2 regions of the Lactobacillus apis genome follow, and region 2 is predicted to be linked to the other one. Evidence: predicted binding sites of a transcription regulator. Region 2 holds the regulator's gene; the other holds the start of a gene.
What was found. The regulator HrcA, encoded in region 2, represses chaperone genes, less so after heat shock. The targets are predictions, from matches to a motif close to TTAGCACTCNNNNNNNNNGAGTGCTAA.

Region 1 (8,407 bases), 380 kb from region 2:
GACAAGCGAATCAAGCGTGTTTGGGTAACAGATACGAATTCTAATAAAGAACCGGAGGCTGTTTCACCTGTTCTGGACGCAATAATGCAAGCTGATGCGGTTGTTTTGGGTCCAGGAAGCTTATTCACTTCAATTCTTCCTAATTTGATGATACCTAATCTCGGTGAGGCTGTTAGAAAAACAAAAGCAGAAGTTATTTATATTTGTAATATCATGACTCAACTTGGCGAGACTGATCACTTCTCCGACTGTGATCATGTTGACGTTATCAACAAGCATCTTGGTGGTCATTATGTAAACACAACTTTGGTTAATGGTGCCAAAATTGACATGTCAAAATTTAATCCTAAGGATTATGATGCCTACATTGAGCCCGTTAAAAATGACTATGCTGGCTTGCGAAAGCAAGGCTGCCGGGTAATCACAGATGACTTCATTGACCAACGAAGCGGCCTTGTGTTCCATGATGGTGAAAAAGTGGCAAACGAGATAATTAATCGTGCATTTACGGCAATGTCGACCAGAAAGACTACGGAATAACCAATGGCAAGTTATGCAAGTGAAGTAAAGAAGGAACTTACCTCCTTACCAATTCATCCTGAGCACGCAAAGGCTGAATTAGCTGCTTTTTTGCGGATGAACGGTGTTTTAAATTATCATGACCGTATGTTTAGTCTTGATATCACAACTGAAAACCCAGCAATTGCTCGACGAATTTTTTCTTTAATAAAAACAGCGTATCGTGTAGAACCGTTATTAATCGTTTCGCGTAAAATGAAACTAAAGAAAAATAACCAGTATTTGGTGCGCCTGCAAAATCATGTCAAAGAAATTTTGACTAATTTGGAAATTTTAGCGCCTGATTCGGGTTTAATCACGCGAATACCTAAAAGAATAATTGATTCGCGCGAGGGGGCAATGTCGTATTTGCGTGGTGCTTTCTTAGCAAGTGGGAGTGTAAATAATCCGGAAACAAGCAGGTATCACTTGGAAATATATTCTGCTTATGAAGATCACAACAATGATTTATTAGAACTAATGAATCATTATTTTAATCTTAACGCCAAAACAATTAGTAGAAGGCGAGGTTATATAGTCTATCTCAAAGAAGCAGAGAAAATTGGCGATTTTCTTCATGTTGTTGGTGCGGTCAACGCAATGCTATCCTTTGAGGACTTAAGAATTATGCGTGATATGCGCAATTCGGTTAATCGCTTAGTTAATTGTGACACGGCAAATTTGAAAAAGACTGCTAATGCAGCTGCTAAACAAGTTGAGGATATTGAACTAATAGAACGCAAAATCGGGCTTGAAAATATTCCAGAAAAGCTGCAGGGAATCGCAAGATTGCGGCTGGCCAATCCGGAACTGTCATTAAAAGAGATTGCTCAGCAAGTTCCAGATGGACCTATTTCAAAATCAGGTGCAAATCATCGTTTTGCTAAACTACATGAAATGGCACAGAAATTAGAAGAATAAAAAAGATCTCCGAGCTATTTAGCTTGGAGATCTTTTAGTTTAATTAGTATCTAACTACTTCTTTTGGTTGACCATAATTTCATCAATTAAGCCATAATCCTTTGCTTCTTCAGCAGTTAGGTAGTTATCACGTTCAGTATCTTTCTGAATCTTTTCAAGTGGTTGACCAGTAGTTTCGTGAAGAATCTTATTGATCTTTTCACGGCTCTTTAAAATTTCATTAGCTGCAATTTGAATATCAGTCTGTTGGCCTTGAGCACCACCTAAAGGTTGATGAATCAATACAGTAGAGTTAGGTAAAGCAAAACGTTTACCCTTTGCACCACTGGTTAATAAAATGGAAGCCATTGAAGCTGCCATTCCGATTGCAATAGTTGATACATCTGACTTAATGAAGTTCATCGTATCCATAATTGCTAAACCAGAAGTAATTACACCACCGGGTGAGTTGATATAAAGGGAGATGTCCTTAGTGTTGTCTTGAGCATCAAGGAATAATAACTGGGCAATAATTGTATTTGCCATGTCGTCATTAATTTCTCCACTGAGCATGATAATTCGATCTTTTAGCAAACGAGAATATATGTCATAAGCGCGTTCACCACGAGCAGTTTGTTCAATAACTGTAGGTACAAGCATCTTTTTACCTCCTAAAATTAAAGTCATTTTGTTAGCACTCTAATAAGTACAGTGCTAATTAAATCACTTACATTAAATACTGTCAATGAAAGTGTATTAATTTTGTATTCTAAATTACAACGTTCTTATTATATAATACGAAGAGTAAACTAAAATATTGGAGGAATAATTTTGAAGCTTTTTAAGAAAATTGCAATTCTTACGACCACAGTGCTTGCGGGGCTAGCGTTGTCGACTGGACTTGTAATTACATCGGTTGAAGCTGATTCTAATCAGTCGCAGCAGCCAGCGCAAGGAGAAACAAAAACCACTCCTAGCAAGAATAGTAGTCAAGGCGAAAATACCGATGAGGAGAATGACAGTGGTGATCCCAATAGTCAACCTGATCCTGGTAATACCAACTCAGACAACTCGAATACCAAACAGCCACCAGTGAAAAAGAAAGCACCCAAACAAGTAATTACAGGCTATGCAATGATGACCAAAGTTGCTGGTAACAAGAACTACAAGGTTTGGGCAAACGTAAAAGATGGTAAAGTTAGCAAAAAAGTTGCTGATGGGATTAACTTTCAATATAGCCATATTCAATCAGATCAACTAATTGAAACAAAAAGTGCTCGTTACTGGAGAATTTATGTTAATGGTCGAAAAGTTGGTTATGTAAACGAAAAGTTCTTTGCTAGAAATCAAATAGCTGTGCCTAAAACAATTAGTTTGGTTAACAATGAGTTTTATGAATTTTTCACACGGGATGCAATTTCATATGCAACTAATTACATGGGCACTGTTATTAGCAATGACAATGTAAAAATTTCTCGTGAGACCATTTCTTGTGCTACTCCAAAAACCTACACAGTCAAATATACATATGGTGACGCGAAAGCAAGTGTTAAGATAACAGTTAGAAAAAGCACTACTGAAGGAATTGCTGATCCTGATGTAACTAATTCGTTCCCTGCTCAGCCTGGTACAAATGAACACCAAGCCTGGAAGACGCATTACGGTTCTTCAGTTAATTACATTAGTCCTACGGAATATACGCCTGAAACAGAATCACATACTCTAACAAGTGGTAATCTGACTTTGAAGACAAGATTTTATCAACCAGTCCTTCTCAGCGTAAAAGATCCAACCGATGATAATATTAACCGTGTTGGTCATATTCCAGAAGGCGTGACTGTTTCAAACGGCTGGGCTTATACTAGTTTATTGAGTCATACTTATTTAAGTTCTGGCCACGTTGTAGGTTATGACTTGAATAAGTTAACTAGCCCGTATAATGCGCAACATCTTTTAGATATGTCTCAAAAGGACTTTAATAATTATTCTAAGCATATCAAGGTCAGTCCATACATCCCAATTGGACATGGCCAAGCAATGGGTGCAAGTGACAAGTATATCTACGTAATTAATAATAATAATAAATTAAACGAAACAACCGATTCAGAAGAAATTGTTCAAATCCGTAAGAGTGATTTACAAATTAACAAAATTTGGACAATGAAAACTTGGGTGGGTGATCAAAATAGTCCTCGTTACTTCCACAACGGAGTAATCATGAACGATTATGAAATGTACACGGTATATCATGATACTAAGAATAATCGCTATGAATATTGGCAACTAACTCGTACTGGTGACAACTGGAATCCAAAATTAGTTGGTAAGACAGATGGCAATTTTGTTAATAACAATTCACCAGTTCAAGGTTTTGCTTATGATCCCGATCATAAGAACTTTTACTTAGCATTTAATGACTTGATCTTCAAGATTGGTCGTGACGGGACTTTAAAGGATCACTATTCATTTGATACCGGTCGTGAAATCGAAGGTATTTCTGTACATGATGGTAAACTATACGTTAACTTAGCACAGCGTGCAGAGCTATTAGTAAGTATGAACATCAATTAAATAAACTTTAAATCAAAAAAGAAGAGCAATTTAGCTCTTCTTTTTTTGATTCTTCTTTTGACATTCAGGACAAATACCAAAAATTTCTAAGTGACTTGCAGAAGTAACGTAGCCCGTTTGTTTTTCTGCTTCTGCACGCATACGATTTTCAACAGCTTCAAAGTCAGGATAATAAACGTCAGCTATGTTATCGCATTGTTTACAAATAATGTGGAAGTGGGGTTCAACAAAGTAGTCGTAATGAATTGAGTCATCACTATTTTTGATTTCGATAACAATGCCTGCATCAACTAATTTGTTTAGTGTGTTGTAGACTGTTGCTCGATAGGCTGGCTCGTCGCCGCTAATTGCTTTAAAAACAGTAGCTGCAGTAGGATGATTATGATGTGTCCGCAGATATTTTAAGATTTTAAGCCGTGGCTTAGTGACTTTCAAATTATGTTCACGTAGTAAATCTTCTGTTTCTTTTAAGTAGTTTGGCACAGTTTTCATCTCCTTAGTTTATTAAGTATAGTTTAGCATTAAATGCACAAAAAAAGTCGCCTTTTATTAGGCGACTTAATTAATCTTTAATTAGTATTTACTGTTCTTTAGCATCTTGATGGTGCTTGATCGTTGGTAAAATCATACCAAGTAAGAATAAAACGATTGGGGTAGCAATGTTTAAGCATAATGTGAATGGATCATCAGAGTACATTCCCATTAAGCAACATGCAACTGTAACAATTAATCCCCAAACACCAAGCGTATATGCAAGCCATTGATGCTTAGTCATTTCGTAGTTTTGGCCATTGTGGAACTTAGTAGCTTGCTTACGTAATGCAATGTAAGCAATGAATACCCATAAATAACGCATTGGCATCACGATAGAGTTTAATTTAACCAATTGAGCCATGACTGCTTGAGCGTTTGGCATGATAGCTTGTAAAACAATTAGACCACCGGATAAGCAAACAACCATCCAGATACCATTGATGTAGGCGCCATGCTTGTTAACTTTCAATAGCTTCTTAGGAATGTAATCTTTAGCTTCCTTACTACCTAATAGGATACGTAATGGAGCATCAATACTGATTACTAAAGCTGAGAATTGTCCAATAACGTTGCACCAAGCATAAATGTACATAAACAATCCACCAACACCGTAGTATTGGCCCAATTTGGCAAAGGCCATGTAAGGTCCGTTAGAGATGTATTCGTTTAAATTGGCGTTAACAACCTTAGGATCAAACATCATTGCCAACGCAATTGTTCCTAAAATTGCGGAAATCATAACCATTGCAGCTAAACCTAACATTGATTTAGGAAAGTTACGAGAAGGATCTTTCAACTTGTTTACATATGGTGAAATCTTTTCAGCCCCACCAACTGCGAAGACTAAAATTGATAGTGAGGTAAAGTACTTGAGGTTAAAGTCAGGTACAAAATTCTTCCAGTTCCAGCTAATATTATTAAAGCCGGCGTGAGGATTGATCATTGGTGCTGCATACATCATGATAATGAATAAAATTGACATGATGAACATTGAGGAACCAGCAATCGTTGACAATGTCTTAATAACTGGCACACCACGACTAGCTACCCAGCAGAAGAATAAAAAGACAGCAAGAGTAGCTAATTGAGTCCAGGTAGTAGGCAAACTGTCATACCAAGTAGTATTGCCAAAAATGCCCCATGACATACCTCTTAATCCACCAGTACCCTTACTTGAAATGTAAACGACATGAACAGCCCAGAAAGTCCAACCAGCATAATAAGCCCATTTTGGACCAATTGTAGCATTAATCCATGATGAGACCCCACCTTCGGAGTTTTGAAAGACAGAGCCGAGCTCACCAACCATTAGTGCATAAGGGATGAAAAACAGAAGGAAAATAATAATCCAACTGAGAATAACTTTTGTTCCATCAAAATAAATGAACCCATTAACAACATTACCAAAGCTCCAAACAATAGAGAAGGCCATAGTTGCTAGGGTGGGCCACATCATTTTTTTGGAATTTTCTTGCGATGTTTCCATAACCTAGTTCTCCTTACAGAAAAAATAATAACGTTAATATTGTAACGCAGACAATTATAAAAATCTATTTTTATTAGAATCATAGGAGCACACTATTGATTTAGCTTTTTAAAAGTGTGAAACTATCTTTATATGTATCATTAGGAGGTAGAAAGATTTAATGAAAAAAAAGTTTATAAGTAAATTGCTAGTTGCTTGCTCAATTTTGCTAACTAGCTTATTTGTTGGGAGTAATACAACTGAAGTAAATGCCAAGAGTTACCATAAAGCTGTTACTAAAATTGCAGGTAATGGTAATTACGCTATTTATCATAATACAAATAGAAAGGGTCCATCAGGCAAATTTACATCGACTAAGTATTTTAAGCATGCTCAAATTCAATCAAAGCAATCACTTGATACCAAAAAGGGTAAGTTTTGGAAGATTATTGTTGATGGACGAACAGTTGGCTGGGTTAGCCAAGACTTTTTTGCAAGAAACAAAATAGCAGTTGTTTCCAAAGTTAGTCTAGTACAAAATCCAAACTTTTCATTTGATACAAGGGACGCAATTAACTATGCTACAAACAGTGAGGGGACAGCTGTTAAAGCTGATAAGATTAAAGTTTCGACTTCAAGCGTTAGTTCTGCTACCCCTGGCACAACAACAGTTAATTACAGTTATGGCAACGCAAAGGCAAGCACAACTGTGACGGTTCGTGCTGACAAAAATGAGGGTATAGCTAGAGCTTCTGTTGCTCCTAAAAATGGCCCTAAAGAAGTATCTACTTGGAAAGGCAGTTCAAAGTCTAGTTCAAGAAATTGGAATGCGGCGCACCATTACACTTTTGAAACCAGTTCAAATACTTTTAAGTCAAATGGCTTAACTCTTAAAACCAAGTTTTTCCAACCTCGTTTTGTCAGTTTGGATTACAACAAGGCAGCTGATAAGATGGGACAAGTTGGGGTAATACCGGAGGGAATAACTGTACGCGGTTCCAACTTTACAGTTGCTGTCTTCAATTCAAGTAGTGATCAATACGGTCACTTGGTTTCATATGATTTAAACCATGTTAGCAAGTATGGTGCGCAGAATTTACAAGGTTTAAAATGGTCAACTTTTAAAAATTATGCATCGCACATTAAAGTCAGCCCATACATTAAACTTGGACATGGCCAAGCAATCGGCTCATCAGCAAATTATATTTATGTAATTGCTAATGACAACAAGATGAAGAATTCCACTGCTTCTGAAGAGATTTATCAAATTCGTAAGTCAGACATGATGGTTAACCAAATTTGGAGCTTCAGAATCTGGAGTGGTTCATCACCAAGGTACATTCACAATGCAACATTCTCTGATGATAACACGATGTACTGCTTATTCCACAATGGTGGCAATGGTTATTATGAATACTGGAAAGTAACGCGGAATGGTGATTCTTGGGTACCAGAAGAAGTTGGTGCGACAAGGGGGAACTTTGTCAGCAACCATTCACCTGTTCAAGGATTTACTTATGACCCATCGCATGACCAATTCTACGTTGGTTTTAACGACTACATTTTCAAAGTGGCCAAAGACGGCACTTATAAGAAGACACATCATTTCAACATAAAACGTGAGCTTGAGGGTCTGTCTGTTTCCGGTAATAAGATTTACGCTGAATTTGCTCAACGTGGGGAATTAACCGTTGGTAAGGCAAAATAAAATGAATTAAAAACAGTTTTCCGAAAGGAAGACTGTTTTTGTTTTAGTCCGGATTAATAATAAATTAACTGTACTTATAAAGTTTGCGTATTACTTTAATTATTATATAATTTCATTTATAGTATTTTTAAAATAGTTTAAGGAAGGTCCCTATGCAAAACATACTAGAAACAACTAACTTAACCAAAAAGTTCAAAAATCAAGTTGCACTTGATCATGTTAATATACATGTACCTGCCAATCAGGTTTATTGCTTGCTTGGACCAAATGGAGCCGGTAAGACGACACTGATGAAAATTTTAACTGGAATGATTTCAGCCACAGAAGGATCGATTTCCTTTGCTGGACATGAATGGTCTAGAAAAGATCTTGCGTCTATCGGTTCGTTGATTGAGAATGCTCCGTTATATGGCAACCTAACTGCAAGAGAAAATTTGCAGGTCATTTGTAATTTGCGAGGCATAGATACTAATGAAATAGATAATATTTTAGCAACAGTGGGTATGGATCAAACTGGAAAGAAACTTGCTAAAAATTTTTCTTTAGGTATGAAAGAACGATTGGGAATTGGGCTAGCCTTAGTTGGTAGTCCTAAGCTATTGATTTTAGACGAGCCAACAAACGGACTTGATCCACTAGGAATTCAACAATTACGTAACCTGATTGCTGAA
Region 2 (8,407 bases):
ACGTAAGTATGGTACACCTTCACCATGTAAAGTGAACTTCTTATTTGGCTGAGTACCAGCTGGAATCTTCAACTTCTTTTCACCATGGACGGTTTTAACGTTAATTTCATCACCCAAAGTAGCTTGTGCAAATGAAATCGGTACTGTTGTATAAATTGTGTTACCACTACGTTCAAATTCTTTTGAAGGCTTAATTCGATAACTGATGTATAGGTCCCCGTAAGGTCCACCATTTTTACCAGCTTCACCTTGACCTTCATAGCGCAATTGTTGGCCATTATCAATGCCTGCAGGAATATTAACTTCAATCGTATTCTTGCCATCAACAACACCATTACCATGACATGTCTGACATGGATGCTCAATAATTACACCACGGCCATGACACTTGTCACATGTCGTTTGTCTTCGTACAACACCAACTAAAGACTGTTGCGTAATGGTCATATAACCAGTTCCTTGACACTTGTCACATGTTGTTGGATGTGTTCCTTTTTCAGCGCCACTACCCTGACAAGTTGAACAGGTTTCGCTACGAGTATATGAAACCTGAGTCTTCTTACCAGTAATTGCATCCATAAAATCAATGGTTAAAGTATAATCTAAATCTTCGCCCCTAGTAGGTGCAGTTGGATCAACATGTTGCTGACGCGCACCATTACCAAAGATATCACCGAAAATATCGCTAAAGTCACCAAAACCACTGAAGTCACCATAGCCCTGACCTGCTCCACCGCCAAAGCCACCTTGACCATTTACACCAGCAGAACCAAATTGGTCATACTGTGCGCGCTTTTGTTGGTCATGAAGAACTTCATAAGCTTCATTAATTTTCTTATACTTTTCTTCAGCACCTGGCTCATGGTTTATATCAGGGTGATACTTTTTAGCTAATTTACGGTAAGCAGAGTTGATTTCTTTATCACTGGCATCACGACTAACACCTAGCACGTCATAATAATCTTCTTGTGCCATCTAAAAGCTCCTTACTTTACAAAAGAAAAGAACTACTATTGCGGCAGTTCTTTTCTAATTTATTTAATTATAAACCCTTTACTTGTCTGGGTCTACTTTATGAAATTCACCTTCGTCAGCAGAACCACCTGTTGAATTGCCATCTTGTGAACCAGGGTTTTGAGGACCAGCTTGGCCTTCAGCACCTTGAGCACCACCATTAGCTTGGTAAAGCTTAACAGCCAAGTCTTGAGCAACCTTAGATAATTCATCCTTCTTGGTCTTCATTTCGTCCAAGTTGTTATCTTTTTGAGCCTTCTTTAAAACTTCAAGAGCATCTTTGACTTTCTTAGTATCTTCTTCAGATACTTTATCCTTAACATCTTCCAAAGTCTTTTCAGTTGAGAAGATTAATTGGTCAACTTCGTTACGAAGATCAACTTCTTCTTTCTTCTTCTTGTCTTCTTCAGCATGCTCTTCAGCTTCTTTTTGCATCTTTTGAATTTCTTCATCAGACAAACCAGATGAACTCTTGATAGTAATCTTTTGTTCCTTACCAGTACCCATATCCTTAGCAGATACGTTAACGATACCGTTCTTGTCGATATCGAAAGTAACTTGAATTTGAGGAACACCACGAGGAGCTGCAGGAATATCTGTTAATTCAAAACGACCTAAAGTCTTGTCATCTGCAGCCATTGGACGTTCACCTTGTAAAACATGAACATCTACGGCTGGTTGATTATCAGCAGCTGTTGAGAAGATTTGACTCTTTGAAGTTGGGATAGTTGTGTTCTTTTCGATCAACTTAGTGAAGACACCACCCATGGTTTCAATACCAAGTGAAAGTGGAGTAACATCAAGTAAAACAACATCCTTAACGTCACCTGAAATGACACCACCTTGAATTGCGGCACCTAGGGCAACAGCTTCATCAGGGTTAATTGAGTGATCAGGGTCTTTGCCAGCCCATCTCTTTACAGCTTCTTGAACAGCTGGAATACGAGTTGAACCACCATTTAAGATAACTTTGTCAATGTCATTTACAGTTAAATCTGCATCCTTTAAGGCATTATCAAATGGAATCTTTGTACGGTCAACCAAATCAGCAGTTAATTCATCAAATTTAGCACGAGTTAAATCTGTTTCAAGGTGAAGTGGACCTGATTCGCCTGCTGAGATGAATGGAAGTGAGATGTGAGTTGAAGATACTCCAGATAAGTCTTTCTTAGCCTTTTCAGCAGCATCCTTTAGACGTTGCAAAGCCATCTTATCTTTAGAAAGATCAACACCATTTTCATCCTTAAAGTTTTGAACTAGCCAATCGATAATCTTGTTATCAAAGTCGTCACCACCAAGGTTAGTATCACCGTTTGTTGACAATACTTGGAAGACGCCATCACCTAATTGCAAAACTGAAACATCGAAAGTACCACCACCAAGGTCGTATACTAAAACTTTTTCATCTTCTGCATCTTTATCAAGCCCATAAGCAAGTGAAGAAGCAGTAGGTTCGTTGATGATTCTCTTAACATCTAAACCAGCAATCTTACCAGCATCCTTAGTTGCTTGACGTTGTGCATCATTGAAGTATGCAGGAACTGTAATAACAGCTTCAGTAACCTTTTCACCTAAGTAGTCTTCAGAAAACTTCTTAATGTATTGCAAAATCATTGCTGAAATTTCTTGAGGAGTATAAGCTTTATCACCAATTTTAACTTTGTAGTCAGCTTCGCCCATGTGACGCTTGATTGATGAAATTGTGTTTGGGTTGGTGATTGCTTGTCTCTTAGCAACTTCACCAACTTGAATTTCACCATCTTTAAAAGCAACAACAGATGGAGTAGTACGATTACCTTCTGGGTTAGTAATAATCTTAGGTTCTTTTCCTTCAAGAACTGCAACTGCTGAGTTAGTAGTTCCTAAGTCAATACCGATAACTTTTGACATTAATAATCATCCTTTCAATTATTGAGCAACAACAACCATTGCTGGTCTTAATGTGCGATCTTTATATAAATATCCCTTTTGTAGAACCTGAACGACATGATCTTTTTGATCATCGGATTCAGCTGCAACAGTCTGAACTGCTTGATGTAAGTTCGGATCAAACTGTGCTTTTTCAGCATCAATCTCGCTAATTCCATGATCCTTCATGGCTTTAACAAGCGCATCCAAAGTCATTTGAACACCCTTTTTAAGTTGACGCGAAGCCTCATCATCTACCTTAGTTTCCAATGCTCTTTCTAAATTATCCATCGCTGGTAAAATATCTTTAGCTAAGGATTGTGACTCATACTTAATCAATTGAGCACGTTCATTGTTGTAGCGATTTTGCATATTCTGCATTTCCGCTTGACTACGAAGGTACTTGTCTTCTAGTTCTTTTTGTTCTTCTTTTATTTTTGCTAATTCTGTTTCAAGCTTCTTCGAAGTCTCAGGTTTCTTACTTTTATCTGTAGTATTAGCCTTTGTATCAGACTTTTTTTCTTCAGCTTTAGTTTGATCTTTGTTTAGATCTTTTTCACTAGCATATTTTTCTTTACTCACGGCTAACCTCCTTTATTTGAATCTACCATAATACTCAAGTAGTTTCTTAGCAAGTTCATTTCTAAAATATTCCAAAAGACCAATTACTTGCGAATATGGCATATTGTTAGGACCAAGTAAAGCAATTACGCCTTTACCATGTGAACCAACACTATATTCCGCAGTGAGCAGGCTATAGTCCTTAAGTAAATCACTTGGCAAATCTGAACCCATACTAACACGAATTGGATACTTACCACTGTCTGAGTTCATACATTGATCAACCATATCTGAAATCAAATCATTGTGATCAATTAACTCATAAACAGAGCGTAAACTTGAGACATCATCCAAAGAAGTATTATTAAGTAAATTAATCTGACCATCAACATACATTTGCTCACTTGTAGCATCTTTAATGACGTCTTCAACCAACTCAAGTAAGTCACTTGCATGAGAATTAGCAAGCTTCTTACCCAAAGTTCGATTAAGCAAAGATGATGTAACCTCATTTAGCGTTTTGCCAATTAACTCATCGTTAATCATTCGGACTGCTTTTTCAATTTCATCACCACTGATGTTACGTGGCAAGTTATAAACTTGGTTGTGAACATCACCATCACTAGTAACTAAAATTGCCATCACTTGTCTATTAATTAAAGAGACAATTCTAAAACCAGTTATTGTGATATCATTATTTTCTGGCCCTTCTGCAAAAGCTGTGTAATTAGTCAAATCAGATAAAATCTTTGCTGCTTCTTGAACAATTTCATTAACTTGATGAAATGGTTGATCAAGTTGACTAACAATTCTCTTGTAAACAGAGGATGGTATCTTAAGTGGCTCAAGCAAGTTGTCTAAATAGTACCGATAACCGTCCATCGACGGAATTCGTCCACTTGAAAGATGTGTTTTTTCAAGAAGACCCTTATCTTCAAGCACAGCCATTTCATTTCGAATTGTCGCACTTGAGACTTTCATCGGTAACTGATTCATCACTGTTTTTGAGCCAACAGGATCATGCGTCTGAGTAAAATCATTAATAATTGTTTTTAAAATTAATTCTTGACGTTCGGTCAACATAAATATCGCCCTCACTTTTAGCACTCATACTTTTTTGGTGCTAACAATTATTATGATACTAGCTTTTAGCAGAATGTCAAGCTGAGTGCTAATTTTTCCGCAATTAATTTTAACTTGAATTACTGTTTAACTAAAATTAACTTTGCTGAGCAAAATAAGCCTTAATTTCGGTCTCGTCTGCTTCCATTTGTTTCTTTAAATCATCCAAATTAGCAAATTTAATTTCACCACGTGTATACTTGTACCATTTAATAGTCATTTTTTTGCCATAGGCCTCTTCATCAAAGCCAAATAAATTTGATTCAATTAAAACTTTTTTTCCATCGCCGATAGTTACATTGTATCCAACACTAGTCATTGAATCATACCAATGCCCATCAATCTTTGTTTTTGTGGCATAAACACCAATTTTTGGAATAACCTTATTATCTTGCCAAACCAAATTAGCAGTTGGAAAACCGAGCTTATGCCCGTTGCGCAAACCATGACCAATTTTTCCAGACATCATATATGGAAAGCCAAGAAGTTCATTAGCTAGTTCCATGTCACCATTAACAATGGCTTTTTTTATTTCAGTAGAACCAATTTTTTGTCCACCATATGACTGCTGTGGCACATTGACGATATCGAATCTGCCTTTAGCAAACTTAGAAAAATTTTCCATATTTGCTACGTCTTTTGGACCATATGTATAATCAAATCCGGCTACGGCTGTATCTGTTTCAAGTTTTACAATAATTTCATCAACAAACTGTTGAGCACTTAACTTACAAAAAGCATCACTAAAGTGCATTACCAAAAGATAATCGACATTCAATTTTTCCATTTTGTATGCTTTTTCGTCTAAGCTATCGATATAGCTAACATCTGCTTTTTGATAAACTGACTTGGGATGACGGTCAAATGTCATCACTGCAAGAGGAAGCTTTTTCTCAGTTGCTTTTTCTCTAGCAGTTCTAATTAAATGTTGATGACCACGATGTACGCCATCAAAAAAGCCCAAAGCAAGCACAATCTTAGTAGGGAAAATATTCTCCTTAATTGGATAAGTTAAATGGATAATTTGCACAATAAAGCCTTCATTTCATCTTATTGGTTTTGTAATAGCATTAAAAACGGATGATACATATGGTCATCCTTTTCGTATATTGCTTTAATGCTATTATTGTACCTTAACGCAACTTTTTTTGCATTCGTTTTCAAAACTATTGCATTACCATTTTTCACCTTAAGCCATTGCGGATCATTCAAGTTGATACTTTCATAATCCTTGAAAAAGGCATCAATTGGTTGAATAAAATCGGCAATCTTTTCCGGTGCATTAATTACTTCATCCAATTTAACTGCTTGGCTCAAATCAAAACCTGAACTAGCAGTTCTTCTCAATGATTCCATAACTGCAGGAACATTCAATTCAGTTTTAAGATCGTTGACCAGAGACCTGACATATGTGCCCTTACTACATTCAATCTGAAAGTCAAAACTTTCCTCACCTTTTTCCTTATCAAAGGTTGGATCATTTTTAATATCATATTGATAAACTTGCACCTGCCGCCTTGGTCGCTCTACTTCAATACCAGCACGGGCATATTCATATAAATGCTTACCATTAACGCGAACAGCAGAATAAATTGGCGGAACCTGTTCAATTTCTCCCACAAAGCTTTGCATTGCTTGTTGGATAGCTTCCTTTGAAATTGGGGCTGTGATTTTTTCACTTTCTAAAACTGTCCCACTTACATCATAACTATCAGTCGCATAACCAATAATTCCTGTGCCTTCATACTTTTTATTCTGTGTGTGCATTAATTCAATTAGCTTAGTAGCTTGGCCAATTGCAATTGGCAGTACACCTGTCACATCTGGATCTAGTGTACCAGCATGACCAATTTTTCTGATATGTAATGCTTTTCGCAAATGATAGACAACATCAGCACTTGTCATGCCTTTATCTTTGTCGATTACTAAAATTCCGTTTATCATATTTTCCTATTCCATAAAAAAAGCGCTCGCAAGCGCTTCTTAATTAATTATTGCGATCCTCATCTTGCTTCTTTACTTCAGCAATCAAACGGTCAATCTTACTACCATATTTAACTGAATTATCGCGTTTAAAAATCAGCTCAGGAACTTTATAGACTGTCAACACTTGTCCTAACAGGTGTCTCATCATCCCTTTTGTTTTTTCTAAACCAGCTGCAGCTTCCTCTTCCTTTTTAACACTTTCAGAAAGAATACTGTAATAAATAGTTGCATATGATAGATCATTAGTGCATTCAACTGCTGTAATTGTAACATCACTTACACGCGGATCACGAATATTTTTCCGCAAAATTTTAGTTAATTCACGGAGGATTTCTCCTTCAACACGACCTACTCTGTGTTTCATGTTTTCCTCCTAGTTAAACTAGTTGTTAGGCTTTACCTCTTGTTGCTCAACGGCTTCAAGTTCATCGCCTACTTTAATATCATTGTAGCCTTCTATGGTTAAACCACAATCAAATCCTTGCTTAACAATTTTGGCATCATCTTTAAAGTGTTTCAGAGAAGCTACTTTACCTGAGTAAATAACCACGCCATCACGTATTAAGTTGACATCAGCATCACGAGAAACGTAACCTGAATCAACAAATGCACCGGCAATTGTACCAACCTTTGAAACCTTCCAAGTTTCACGAACAGTTAGATTACCAACAACCTTGTCTTCGTATGTTGGTTCAAGCATACCTTGCATAGCGGCCTTAACATCATCAATTGCTTTATAGATAATACTGTACAAACGAATATCAACACCATCAGCTTCGGCCTGTGATTTGGCAGTTGCCGTTGGACGAACATTGAACCCAATGATAAATGCGTTAGAAGCTCCAGCAAGTGTAACGTCTGATTCATTAACAGCACCTACACCAGCGTGAATAATATTAACGCGAACGCCTTCAACTTCAATCTTTTCAAGTGATTGTTGTAATGCTTCTGTCGAACCTTGAACATCAGCCTTCAAAACAACATCAACTTCCTTCATGTTCTCTTTCTTCATTGTATCAAACAAGTTATCAAGAGTGACATGTTGAACGTTTTCACGTGATTGTTGCAATGCCTGTTGAGCTCTTTGTTCACCAACACTACGAGCAGTCTTTTCATCTTCAAAGACAACAAGCTTATCAGCTGATTCAGGAACATCGTTCAATCCAGTGATTTCAACTGGCATTGACGGTGTTGCTTTTTCTACTTGACGACCACGGTCATTTGTCATTACACGGACACGACCAAAGCGGTTACCGACAACAATTGGATCACCTGTACGCAAAGTTCCTTGTTGAACAAGAACATCGGCTACAGGACCACGACCACGAGATAAACGTGCTTCAATTACAGTACCAATTGCCATCTGTGTGGAGTCAGCCTTTAATTCCATCATATCAGCTTGCAATAAAATCATCTGCAACAATTCATCAACATTTTCACCAGTTTTAGCAGAAATGTTAACGAAAATTGTGTCGCCACCATAATCTTCAGGAATTAAATTATATTTCATTAACTGTTCAGTAACGTGTTGTGGATTTGCACCTGGAGCATCCATCTTGTTGATGGCTACAATAATAGGAACCTTAGCACTTTTGGCATGGTCAATCGCCTCAATAGTTTGTGGCATTACACCATCATCTGCAGCAACAACTAAGATAACAATATCAGTTACTTCAGCACCACGTTCACGCATGTTTGAGAATGCAGCGTGTCCTGGGGTATCCAAGAATGTGATTGGTTGGTTATCGATTCTGACTTGATATGCACCAATCTTCTGCGTGATACCACCTGCTTCATGATCAGTAACATGAGTATG

Region 1: clpP (ATP-dependent Clp endopeptidase proteolytic subunit ClpP) is a predicted target of HrcA. The motif match lies at 2,150-2,176, and genes of this name have one in related genera.

The regions. Positions count from the first base shown of each region.
Region 1 covers NZ_CP029476.1:539,398-547,804, forward strand. The annotation lists gene DKL56_RS02675 (gluconeogenesis factor YvcK family protein) at 1-540, shown strand, start outside; gene whiA (DNA-binding protein WhiA) at 544-1,479, shown strand; gene clpP (ATP-dependent Clp endopeptidase proteolytic subunit ClpP) at 1,534-2,118, opposite strand; gene DKL56_RS02690 (GW dipeptide domain-containing protein) at 2,290-4,029, shown strand; gene DKL56_RS02695 (Fur family transcriptional regulator) at 4,060-4,512, opposite strand; gene DKL56_RS02700 (APC family permease) at 4,610-6,049, opposite strand; gene DKL56_RS02705 (LBA0864 family S-layer associated protein) at 6,210-7,736, shown strand; gene DKL56_RS02710 (lantibiotic protection ABC transporter ATP-binding subunit) at 7,889-8,407, shown strand, end outside.
Region 2 covers NZ_CP029476.1:915,972-924,378, forward strand. The annotation lists gene dnaJ (molecular chaperone DnaJ) at 1-975, opposite strand, end outside; gene dnaK (molecular chaperone DnaK) at 1,054-2,904, opposite strand; gene grpE (nucleotide exchange factor GrpE) at 2,923-3,504, opposite strand; gene hrcA (heat-inducible transcriptional repressor HrcA) at 3,517-4,566, opposite strand; gene ribF (riboflavin biosynthesis protein RibF) at 4,703-5,635, opposite strand; gene truB (tRNA pseudouridine(55) synthase TruB) at 5,656-6,549, opposite strand; gene DKL56_RS04470 (ribosome-binding factor A) at 6,593-6,955, opposite strand; gene infB (translation initiation factor IF-2) at 6,974-8,407, opposite strand, start outside.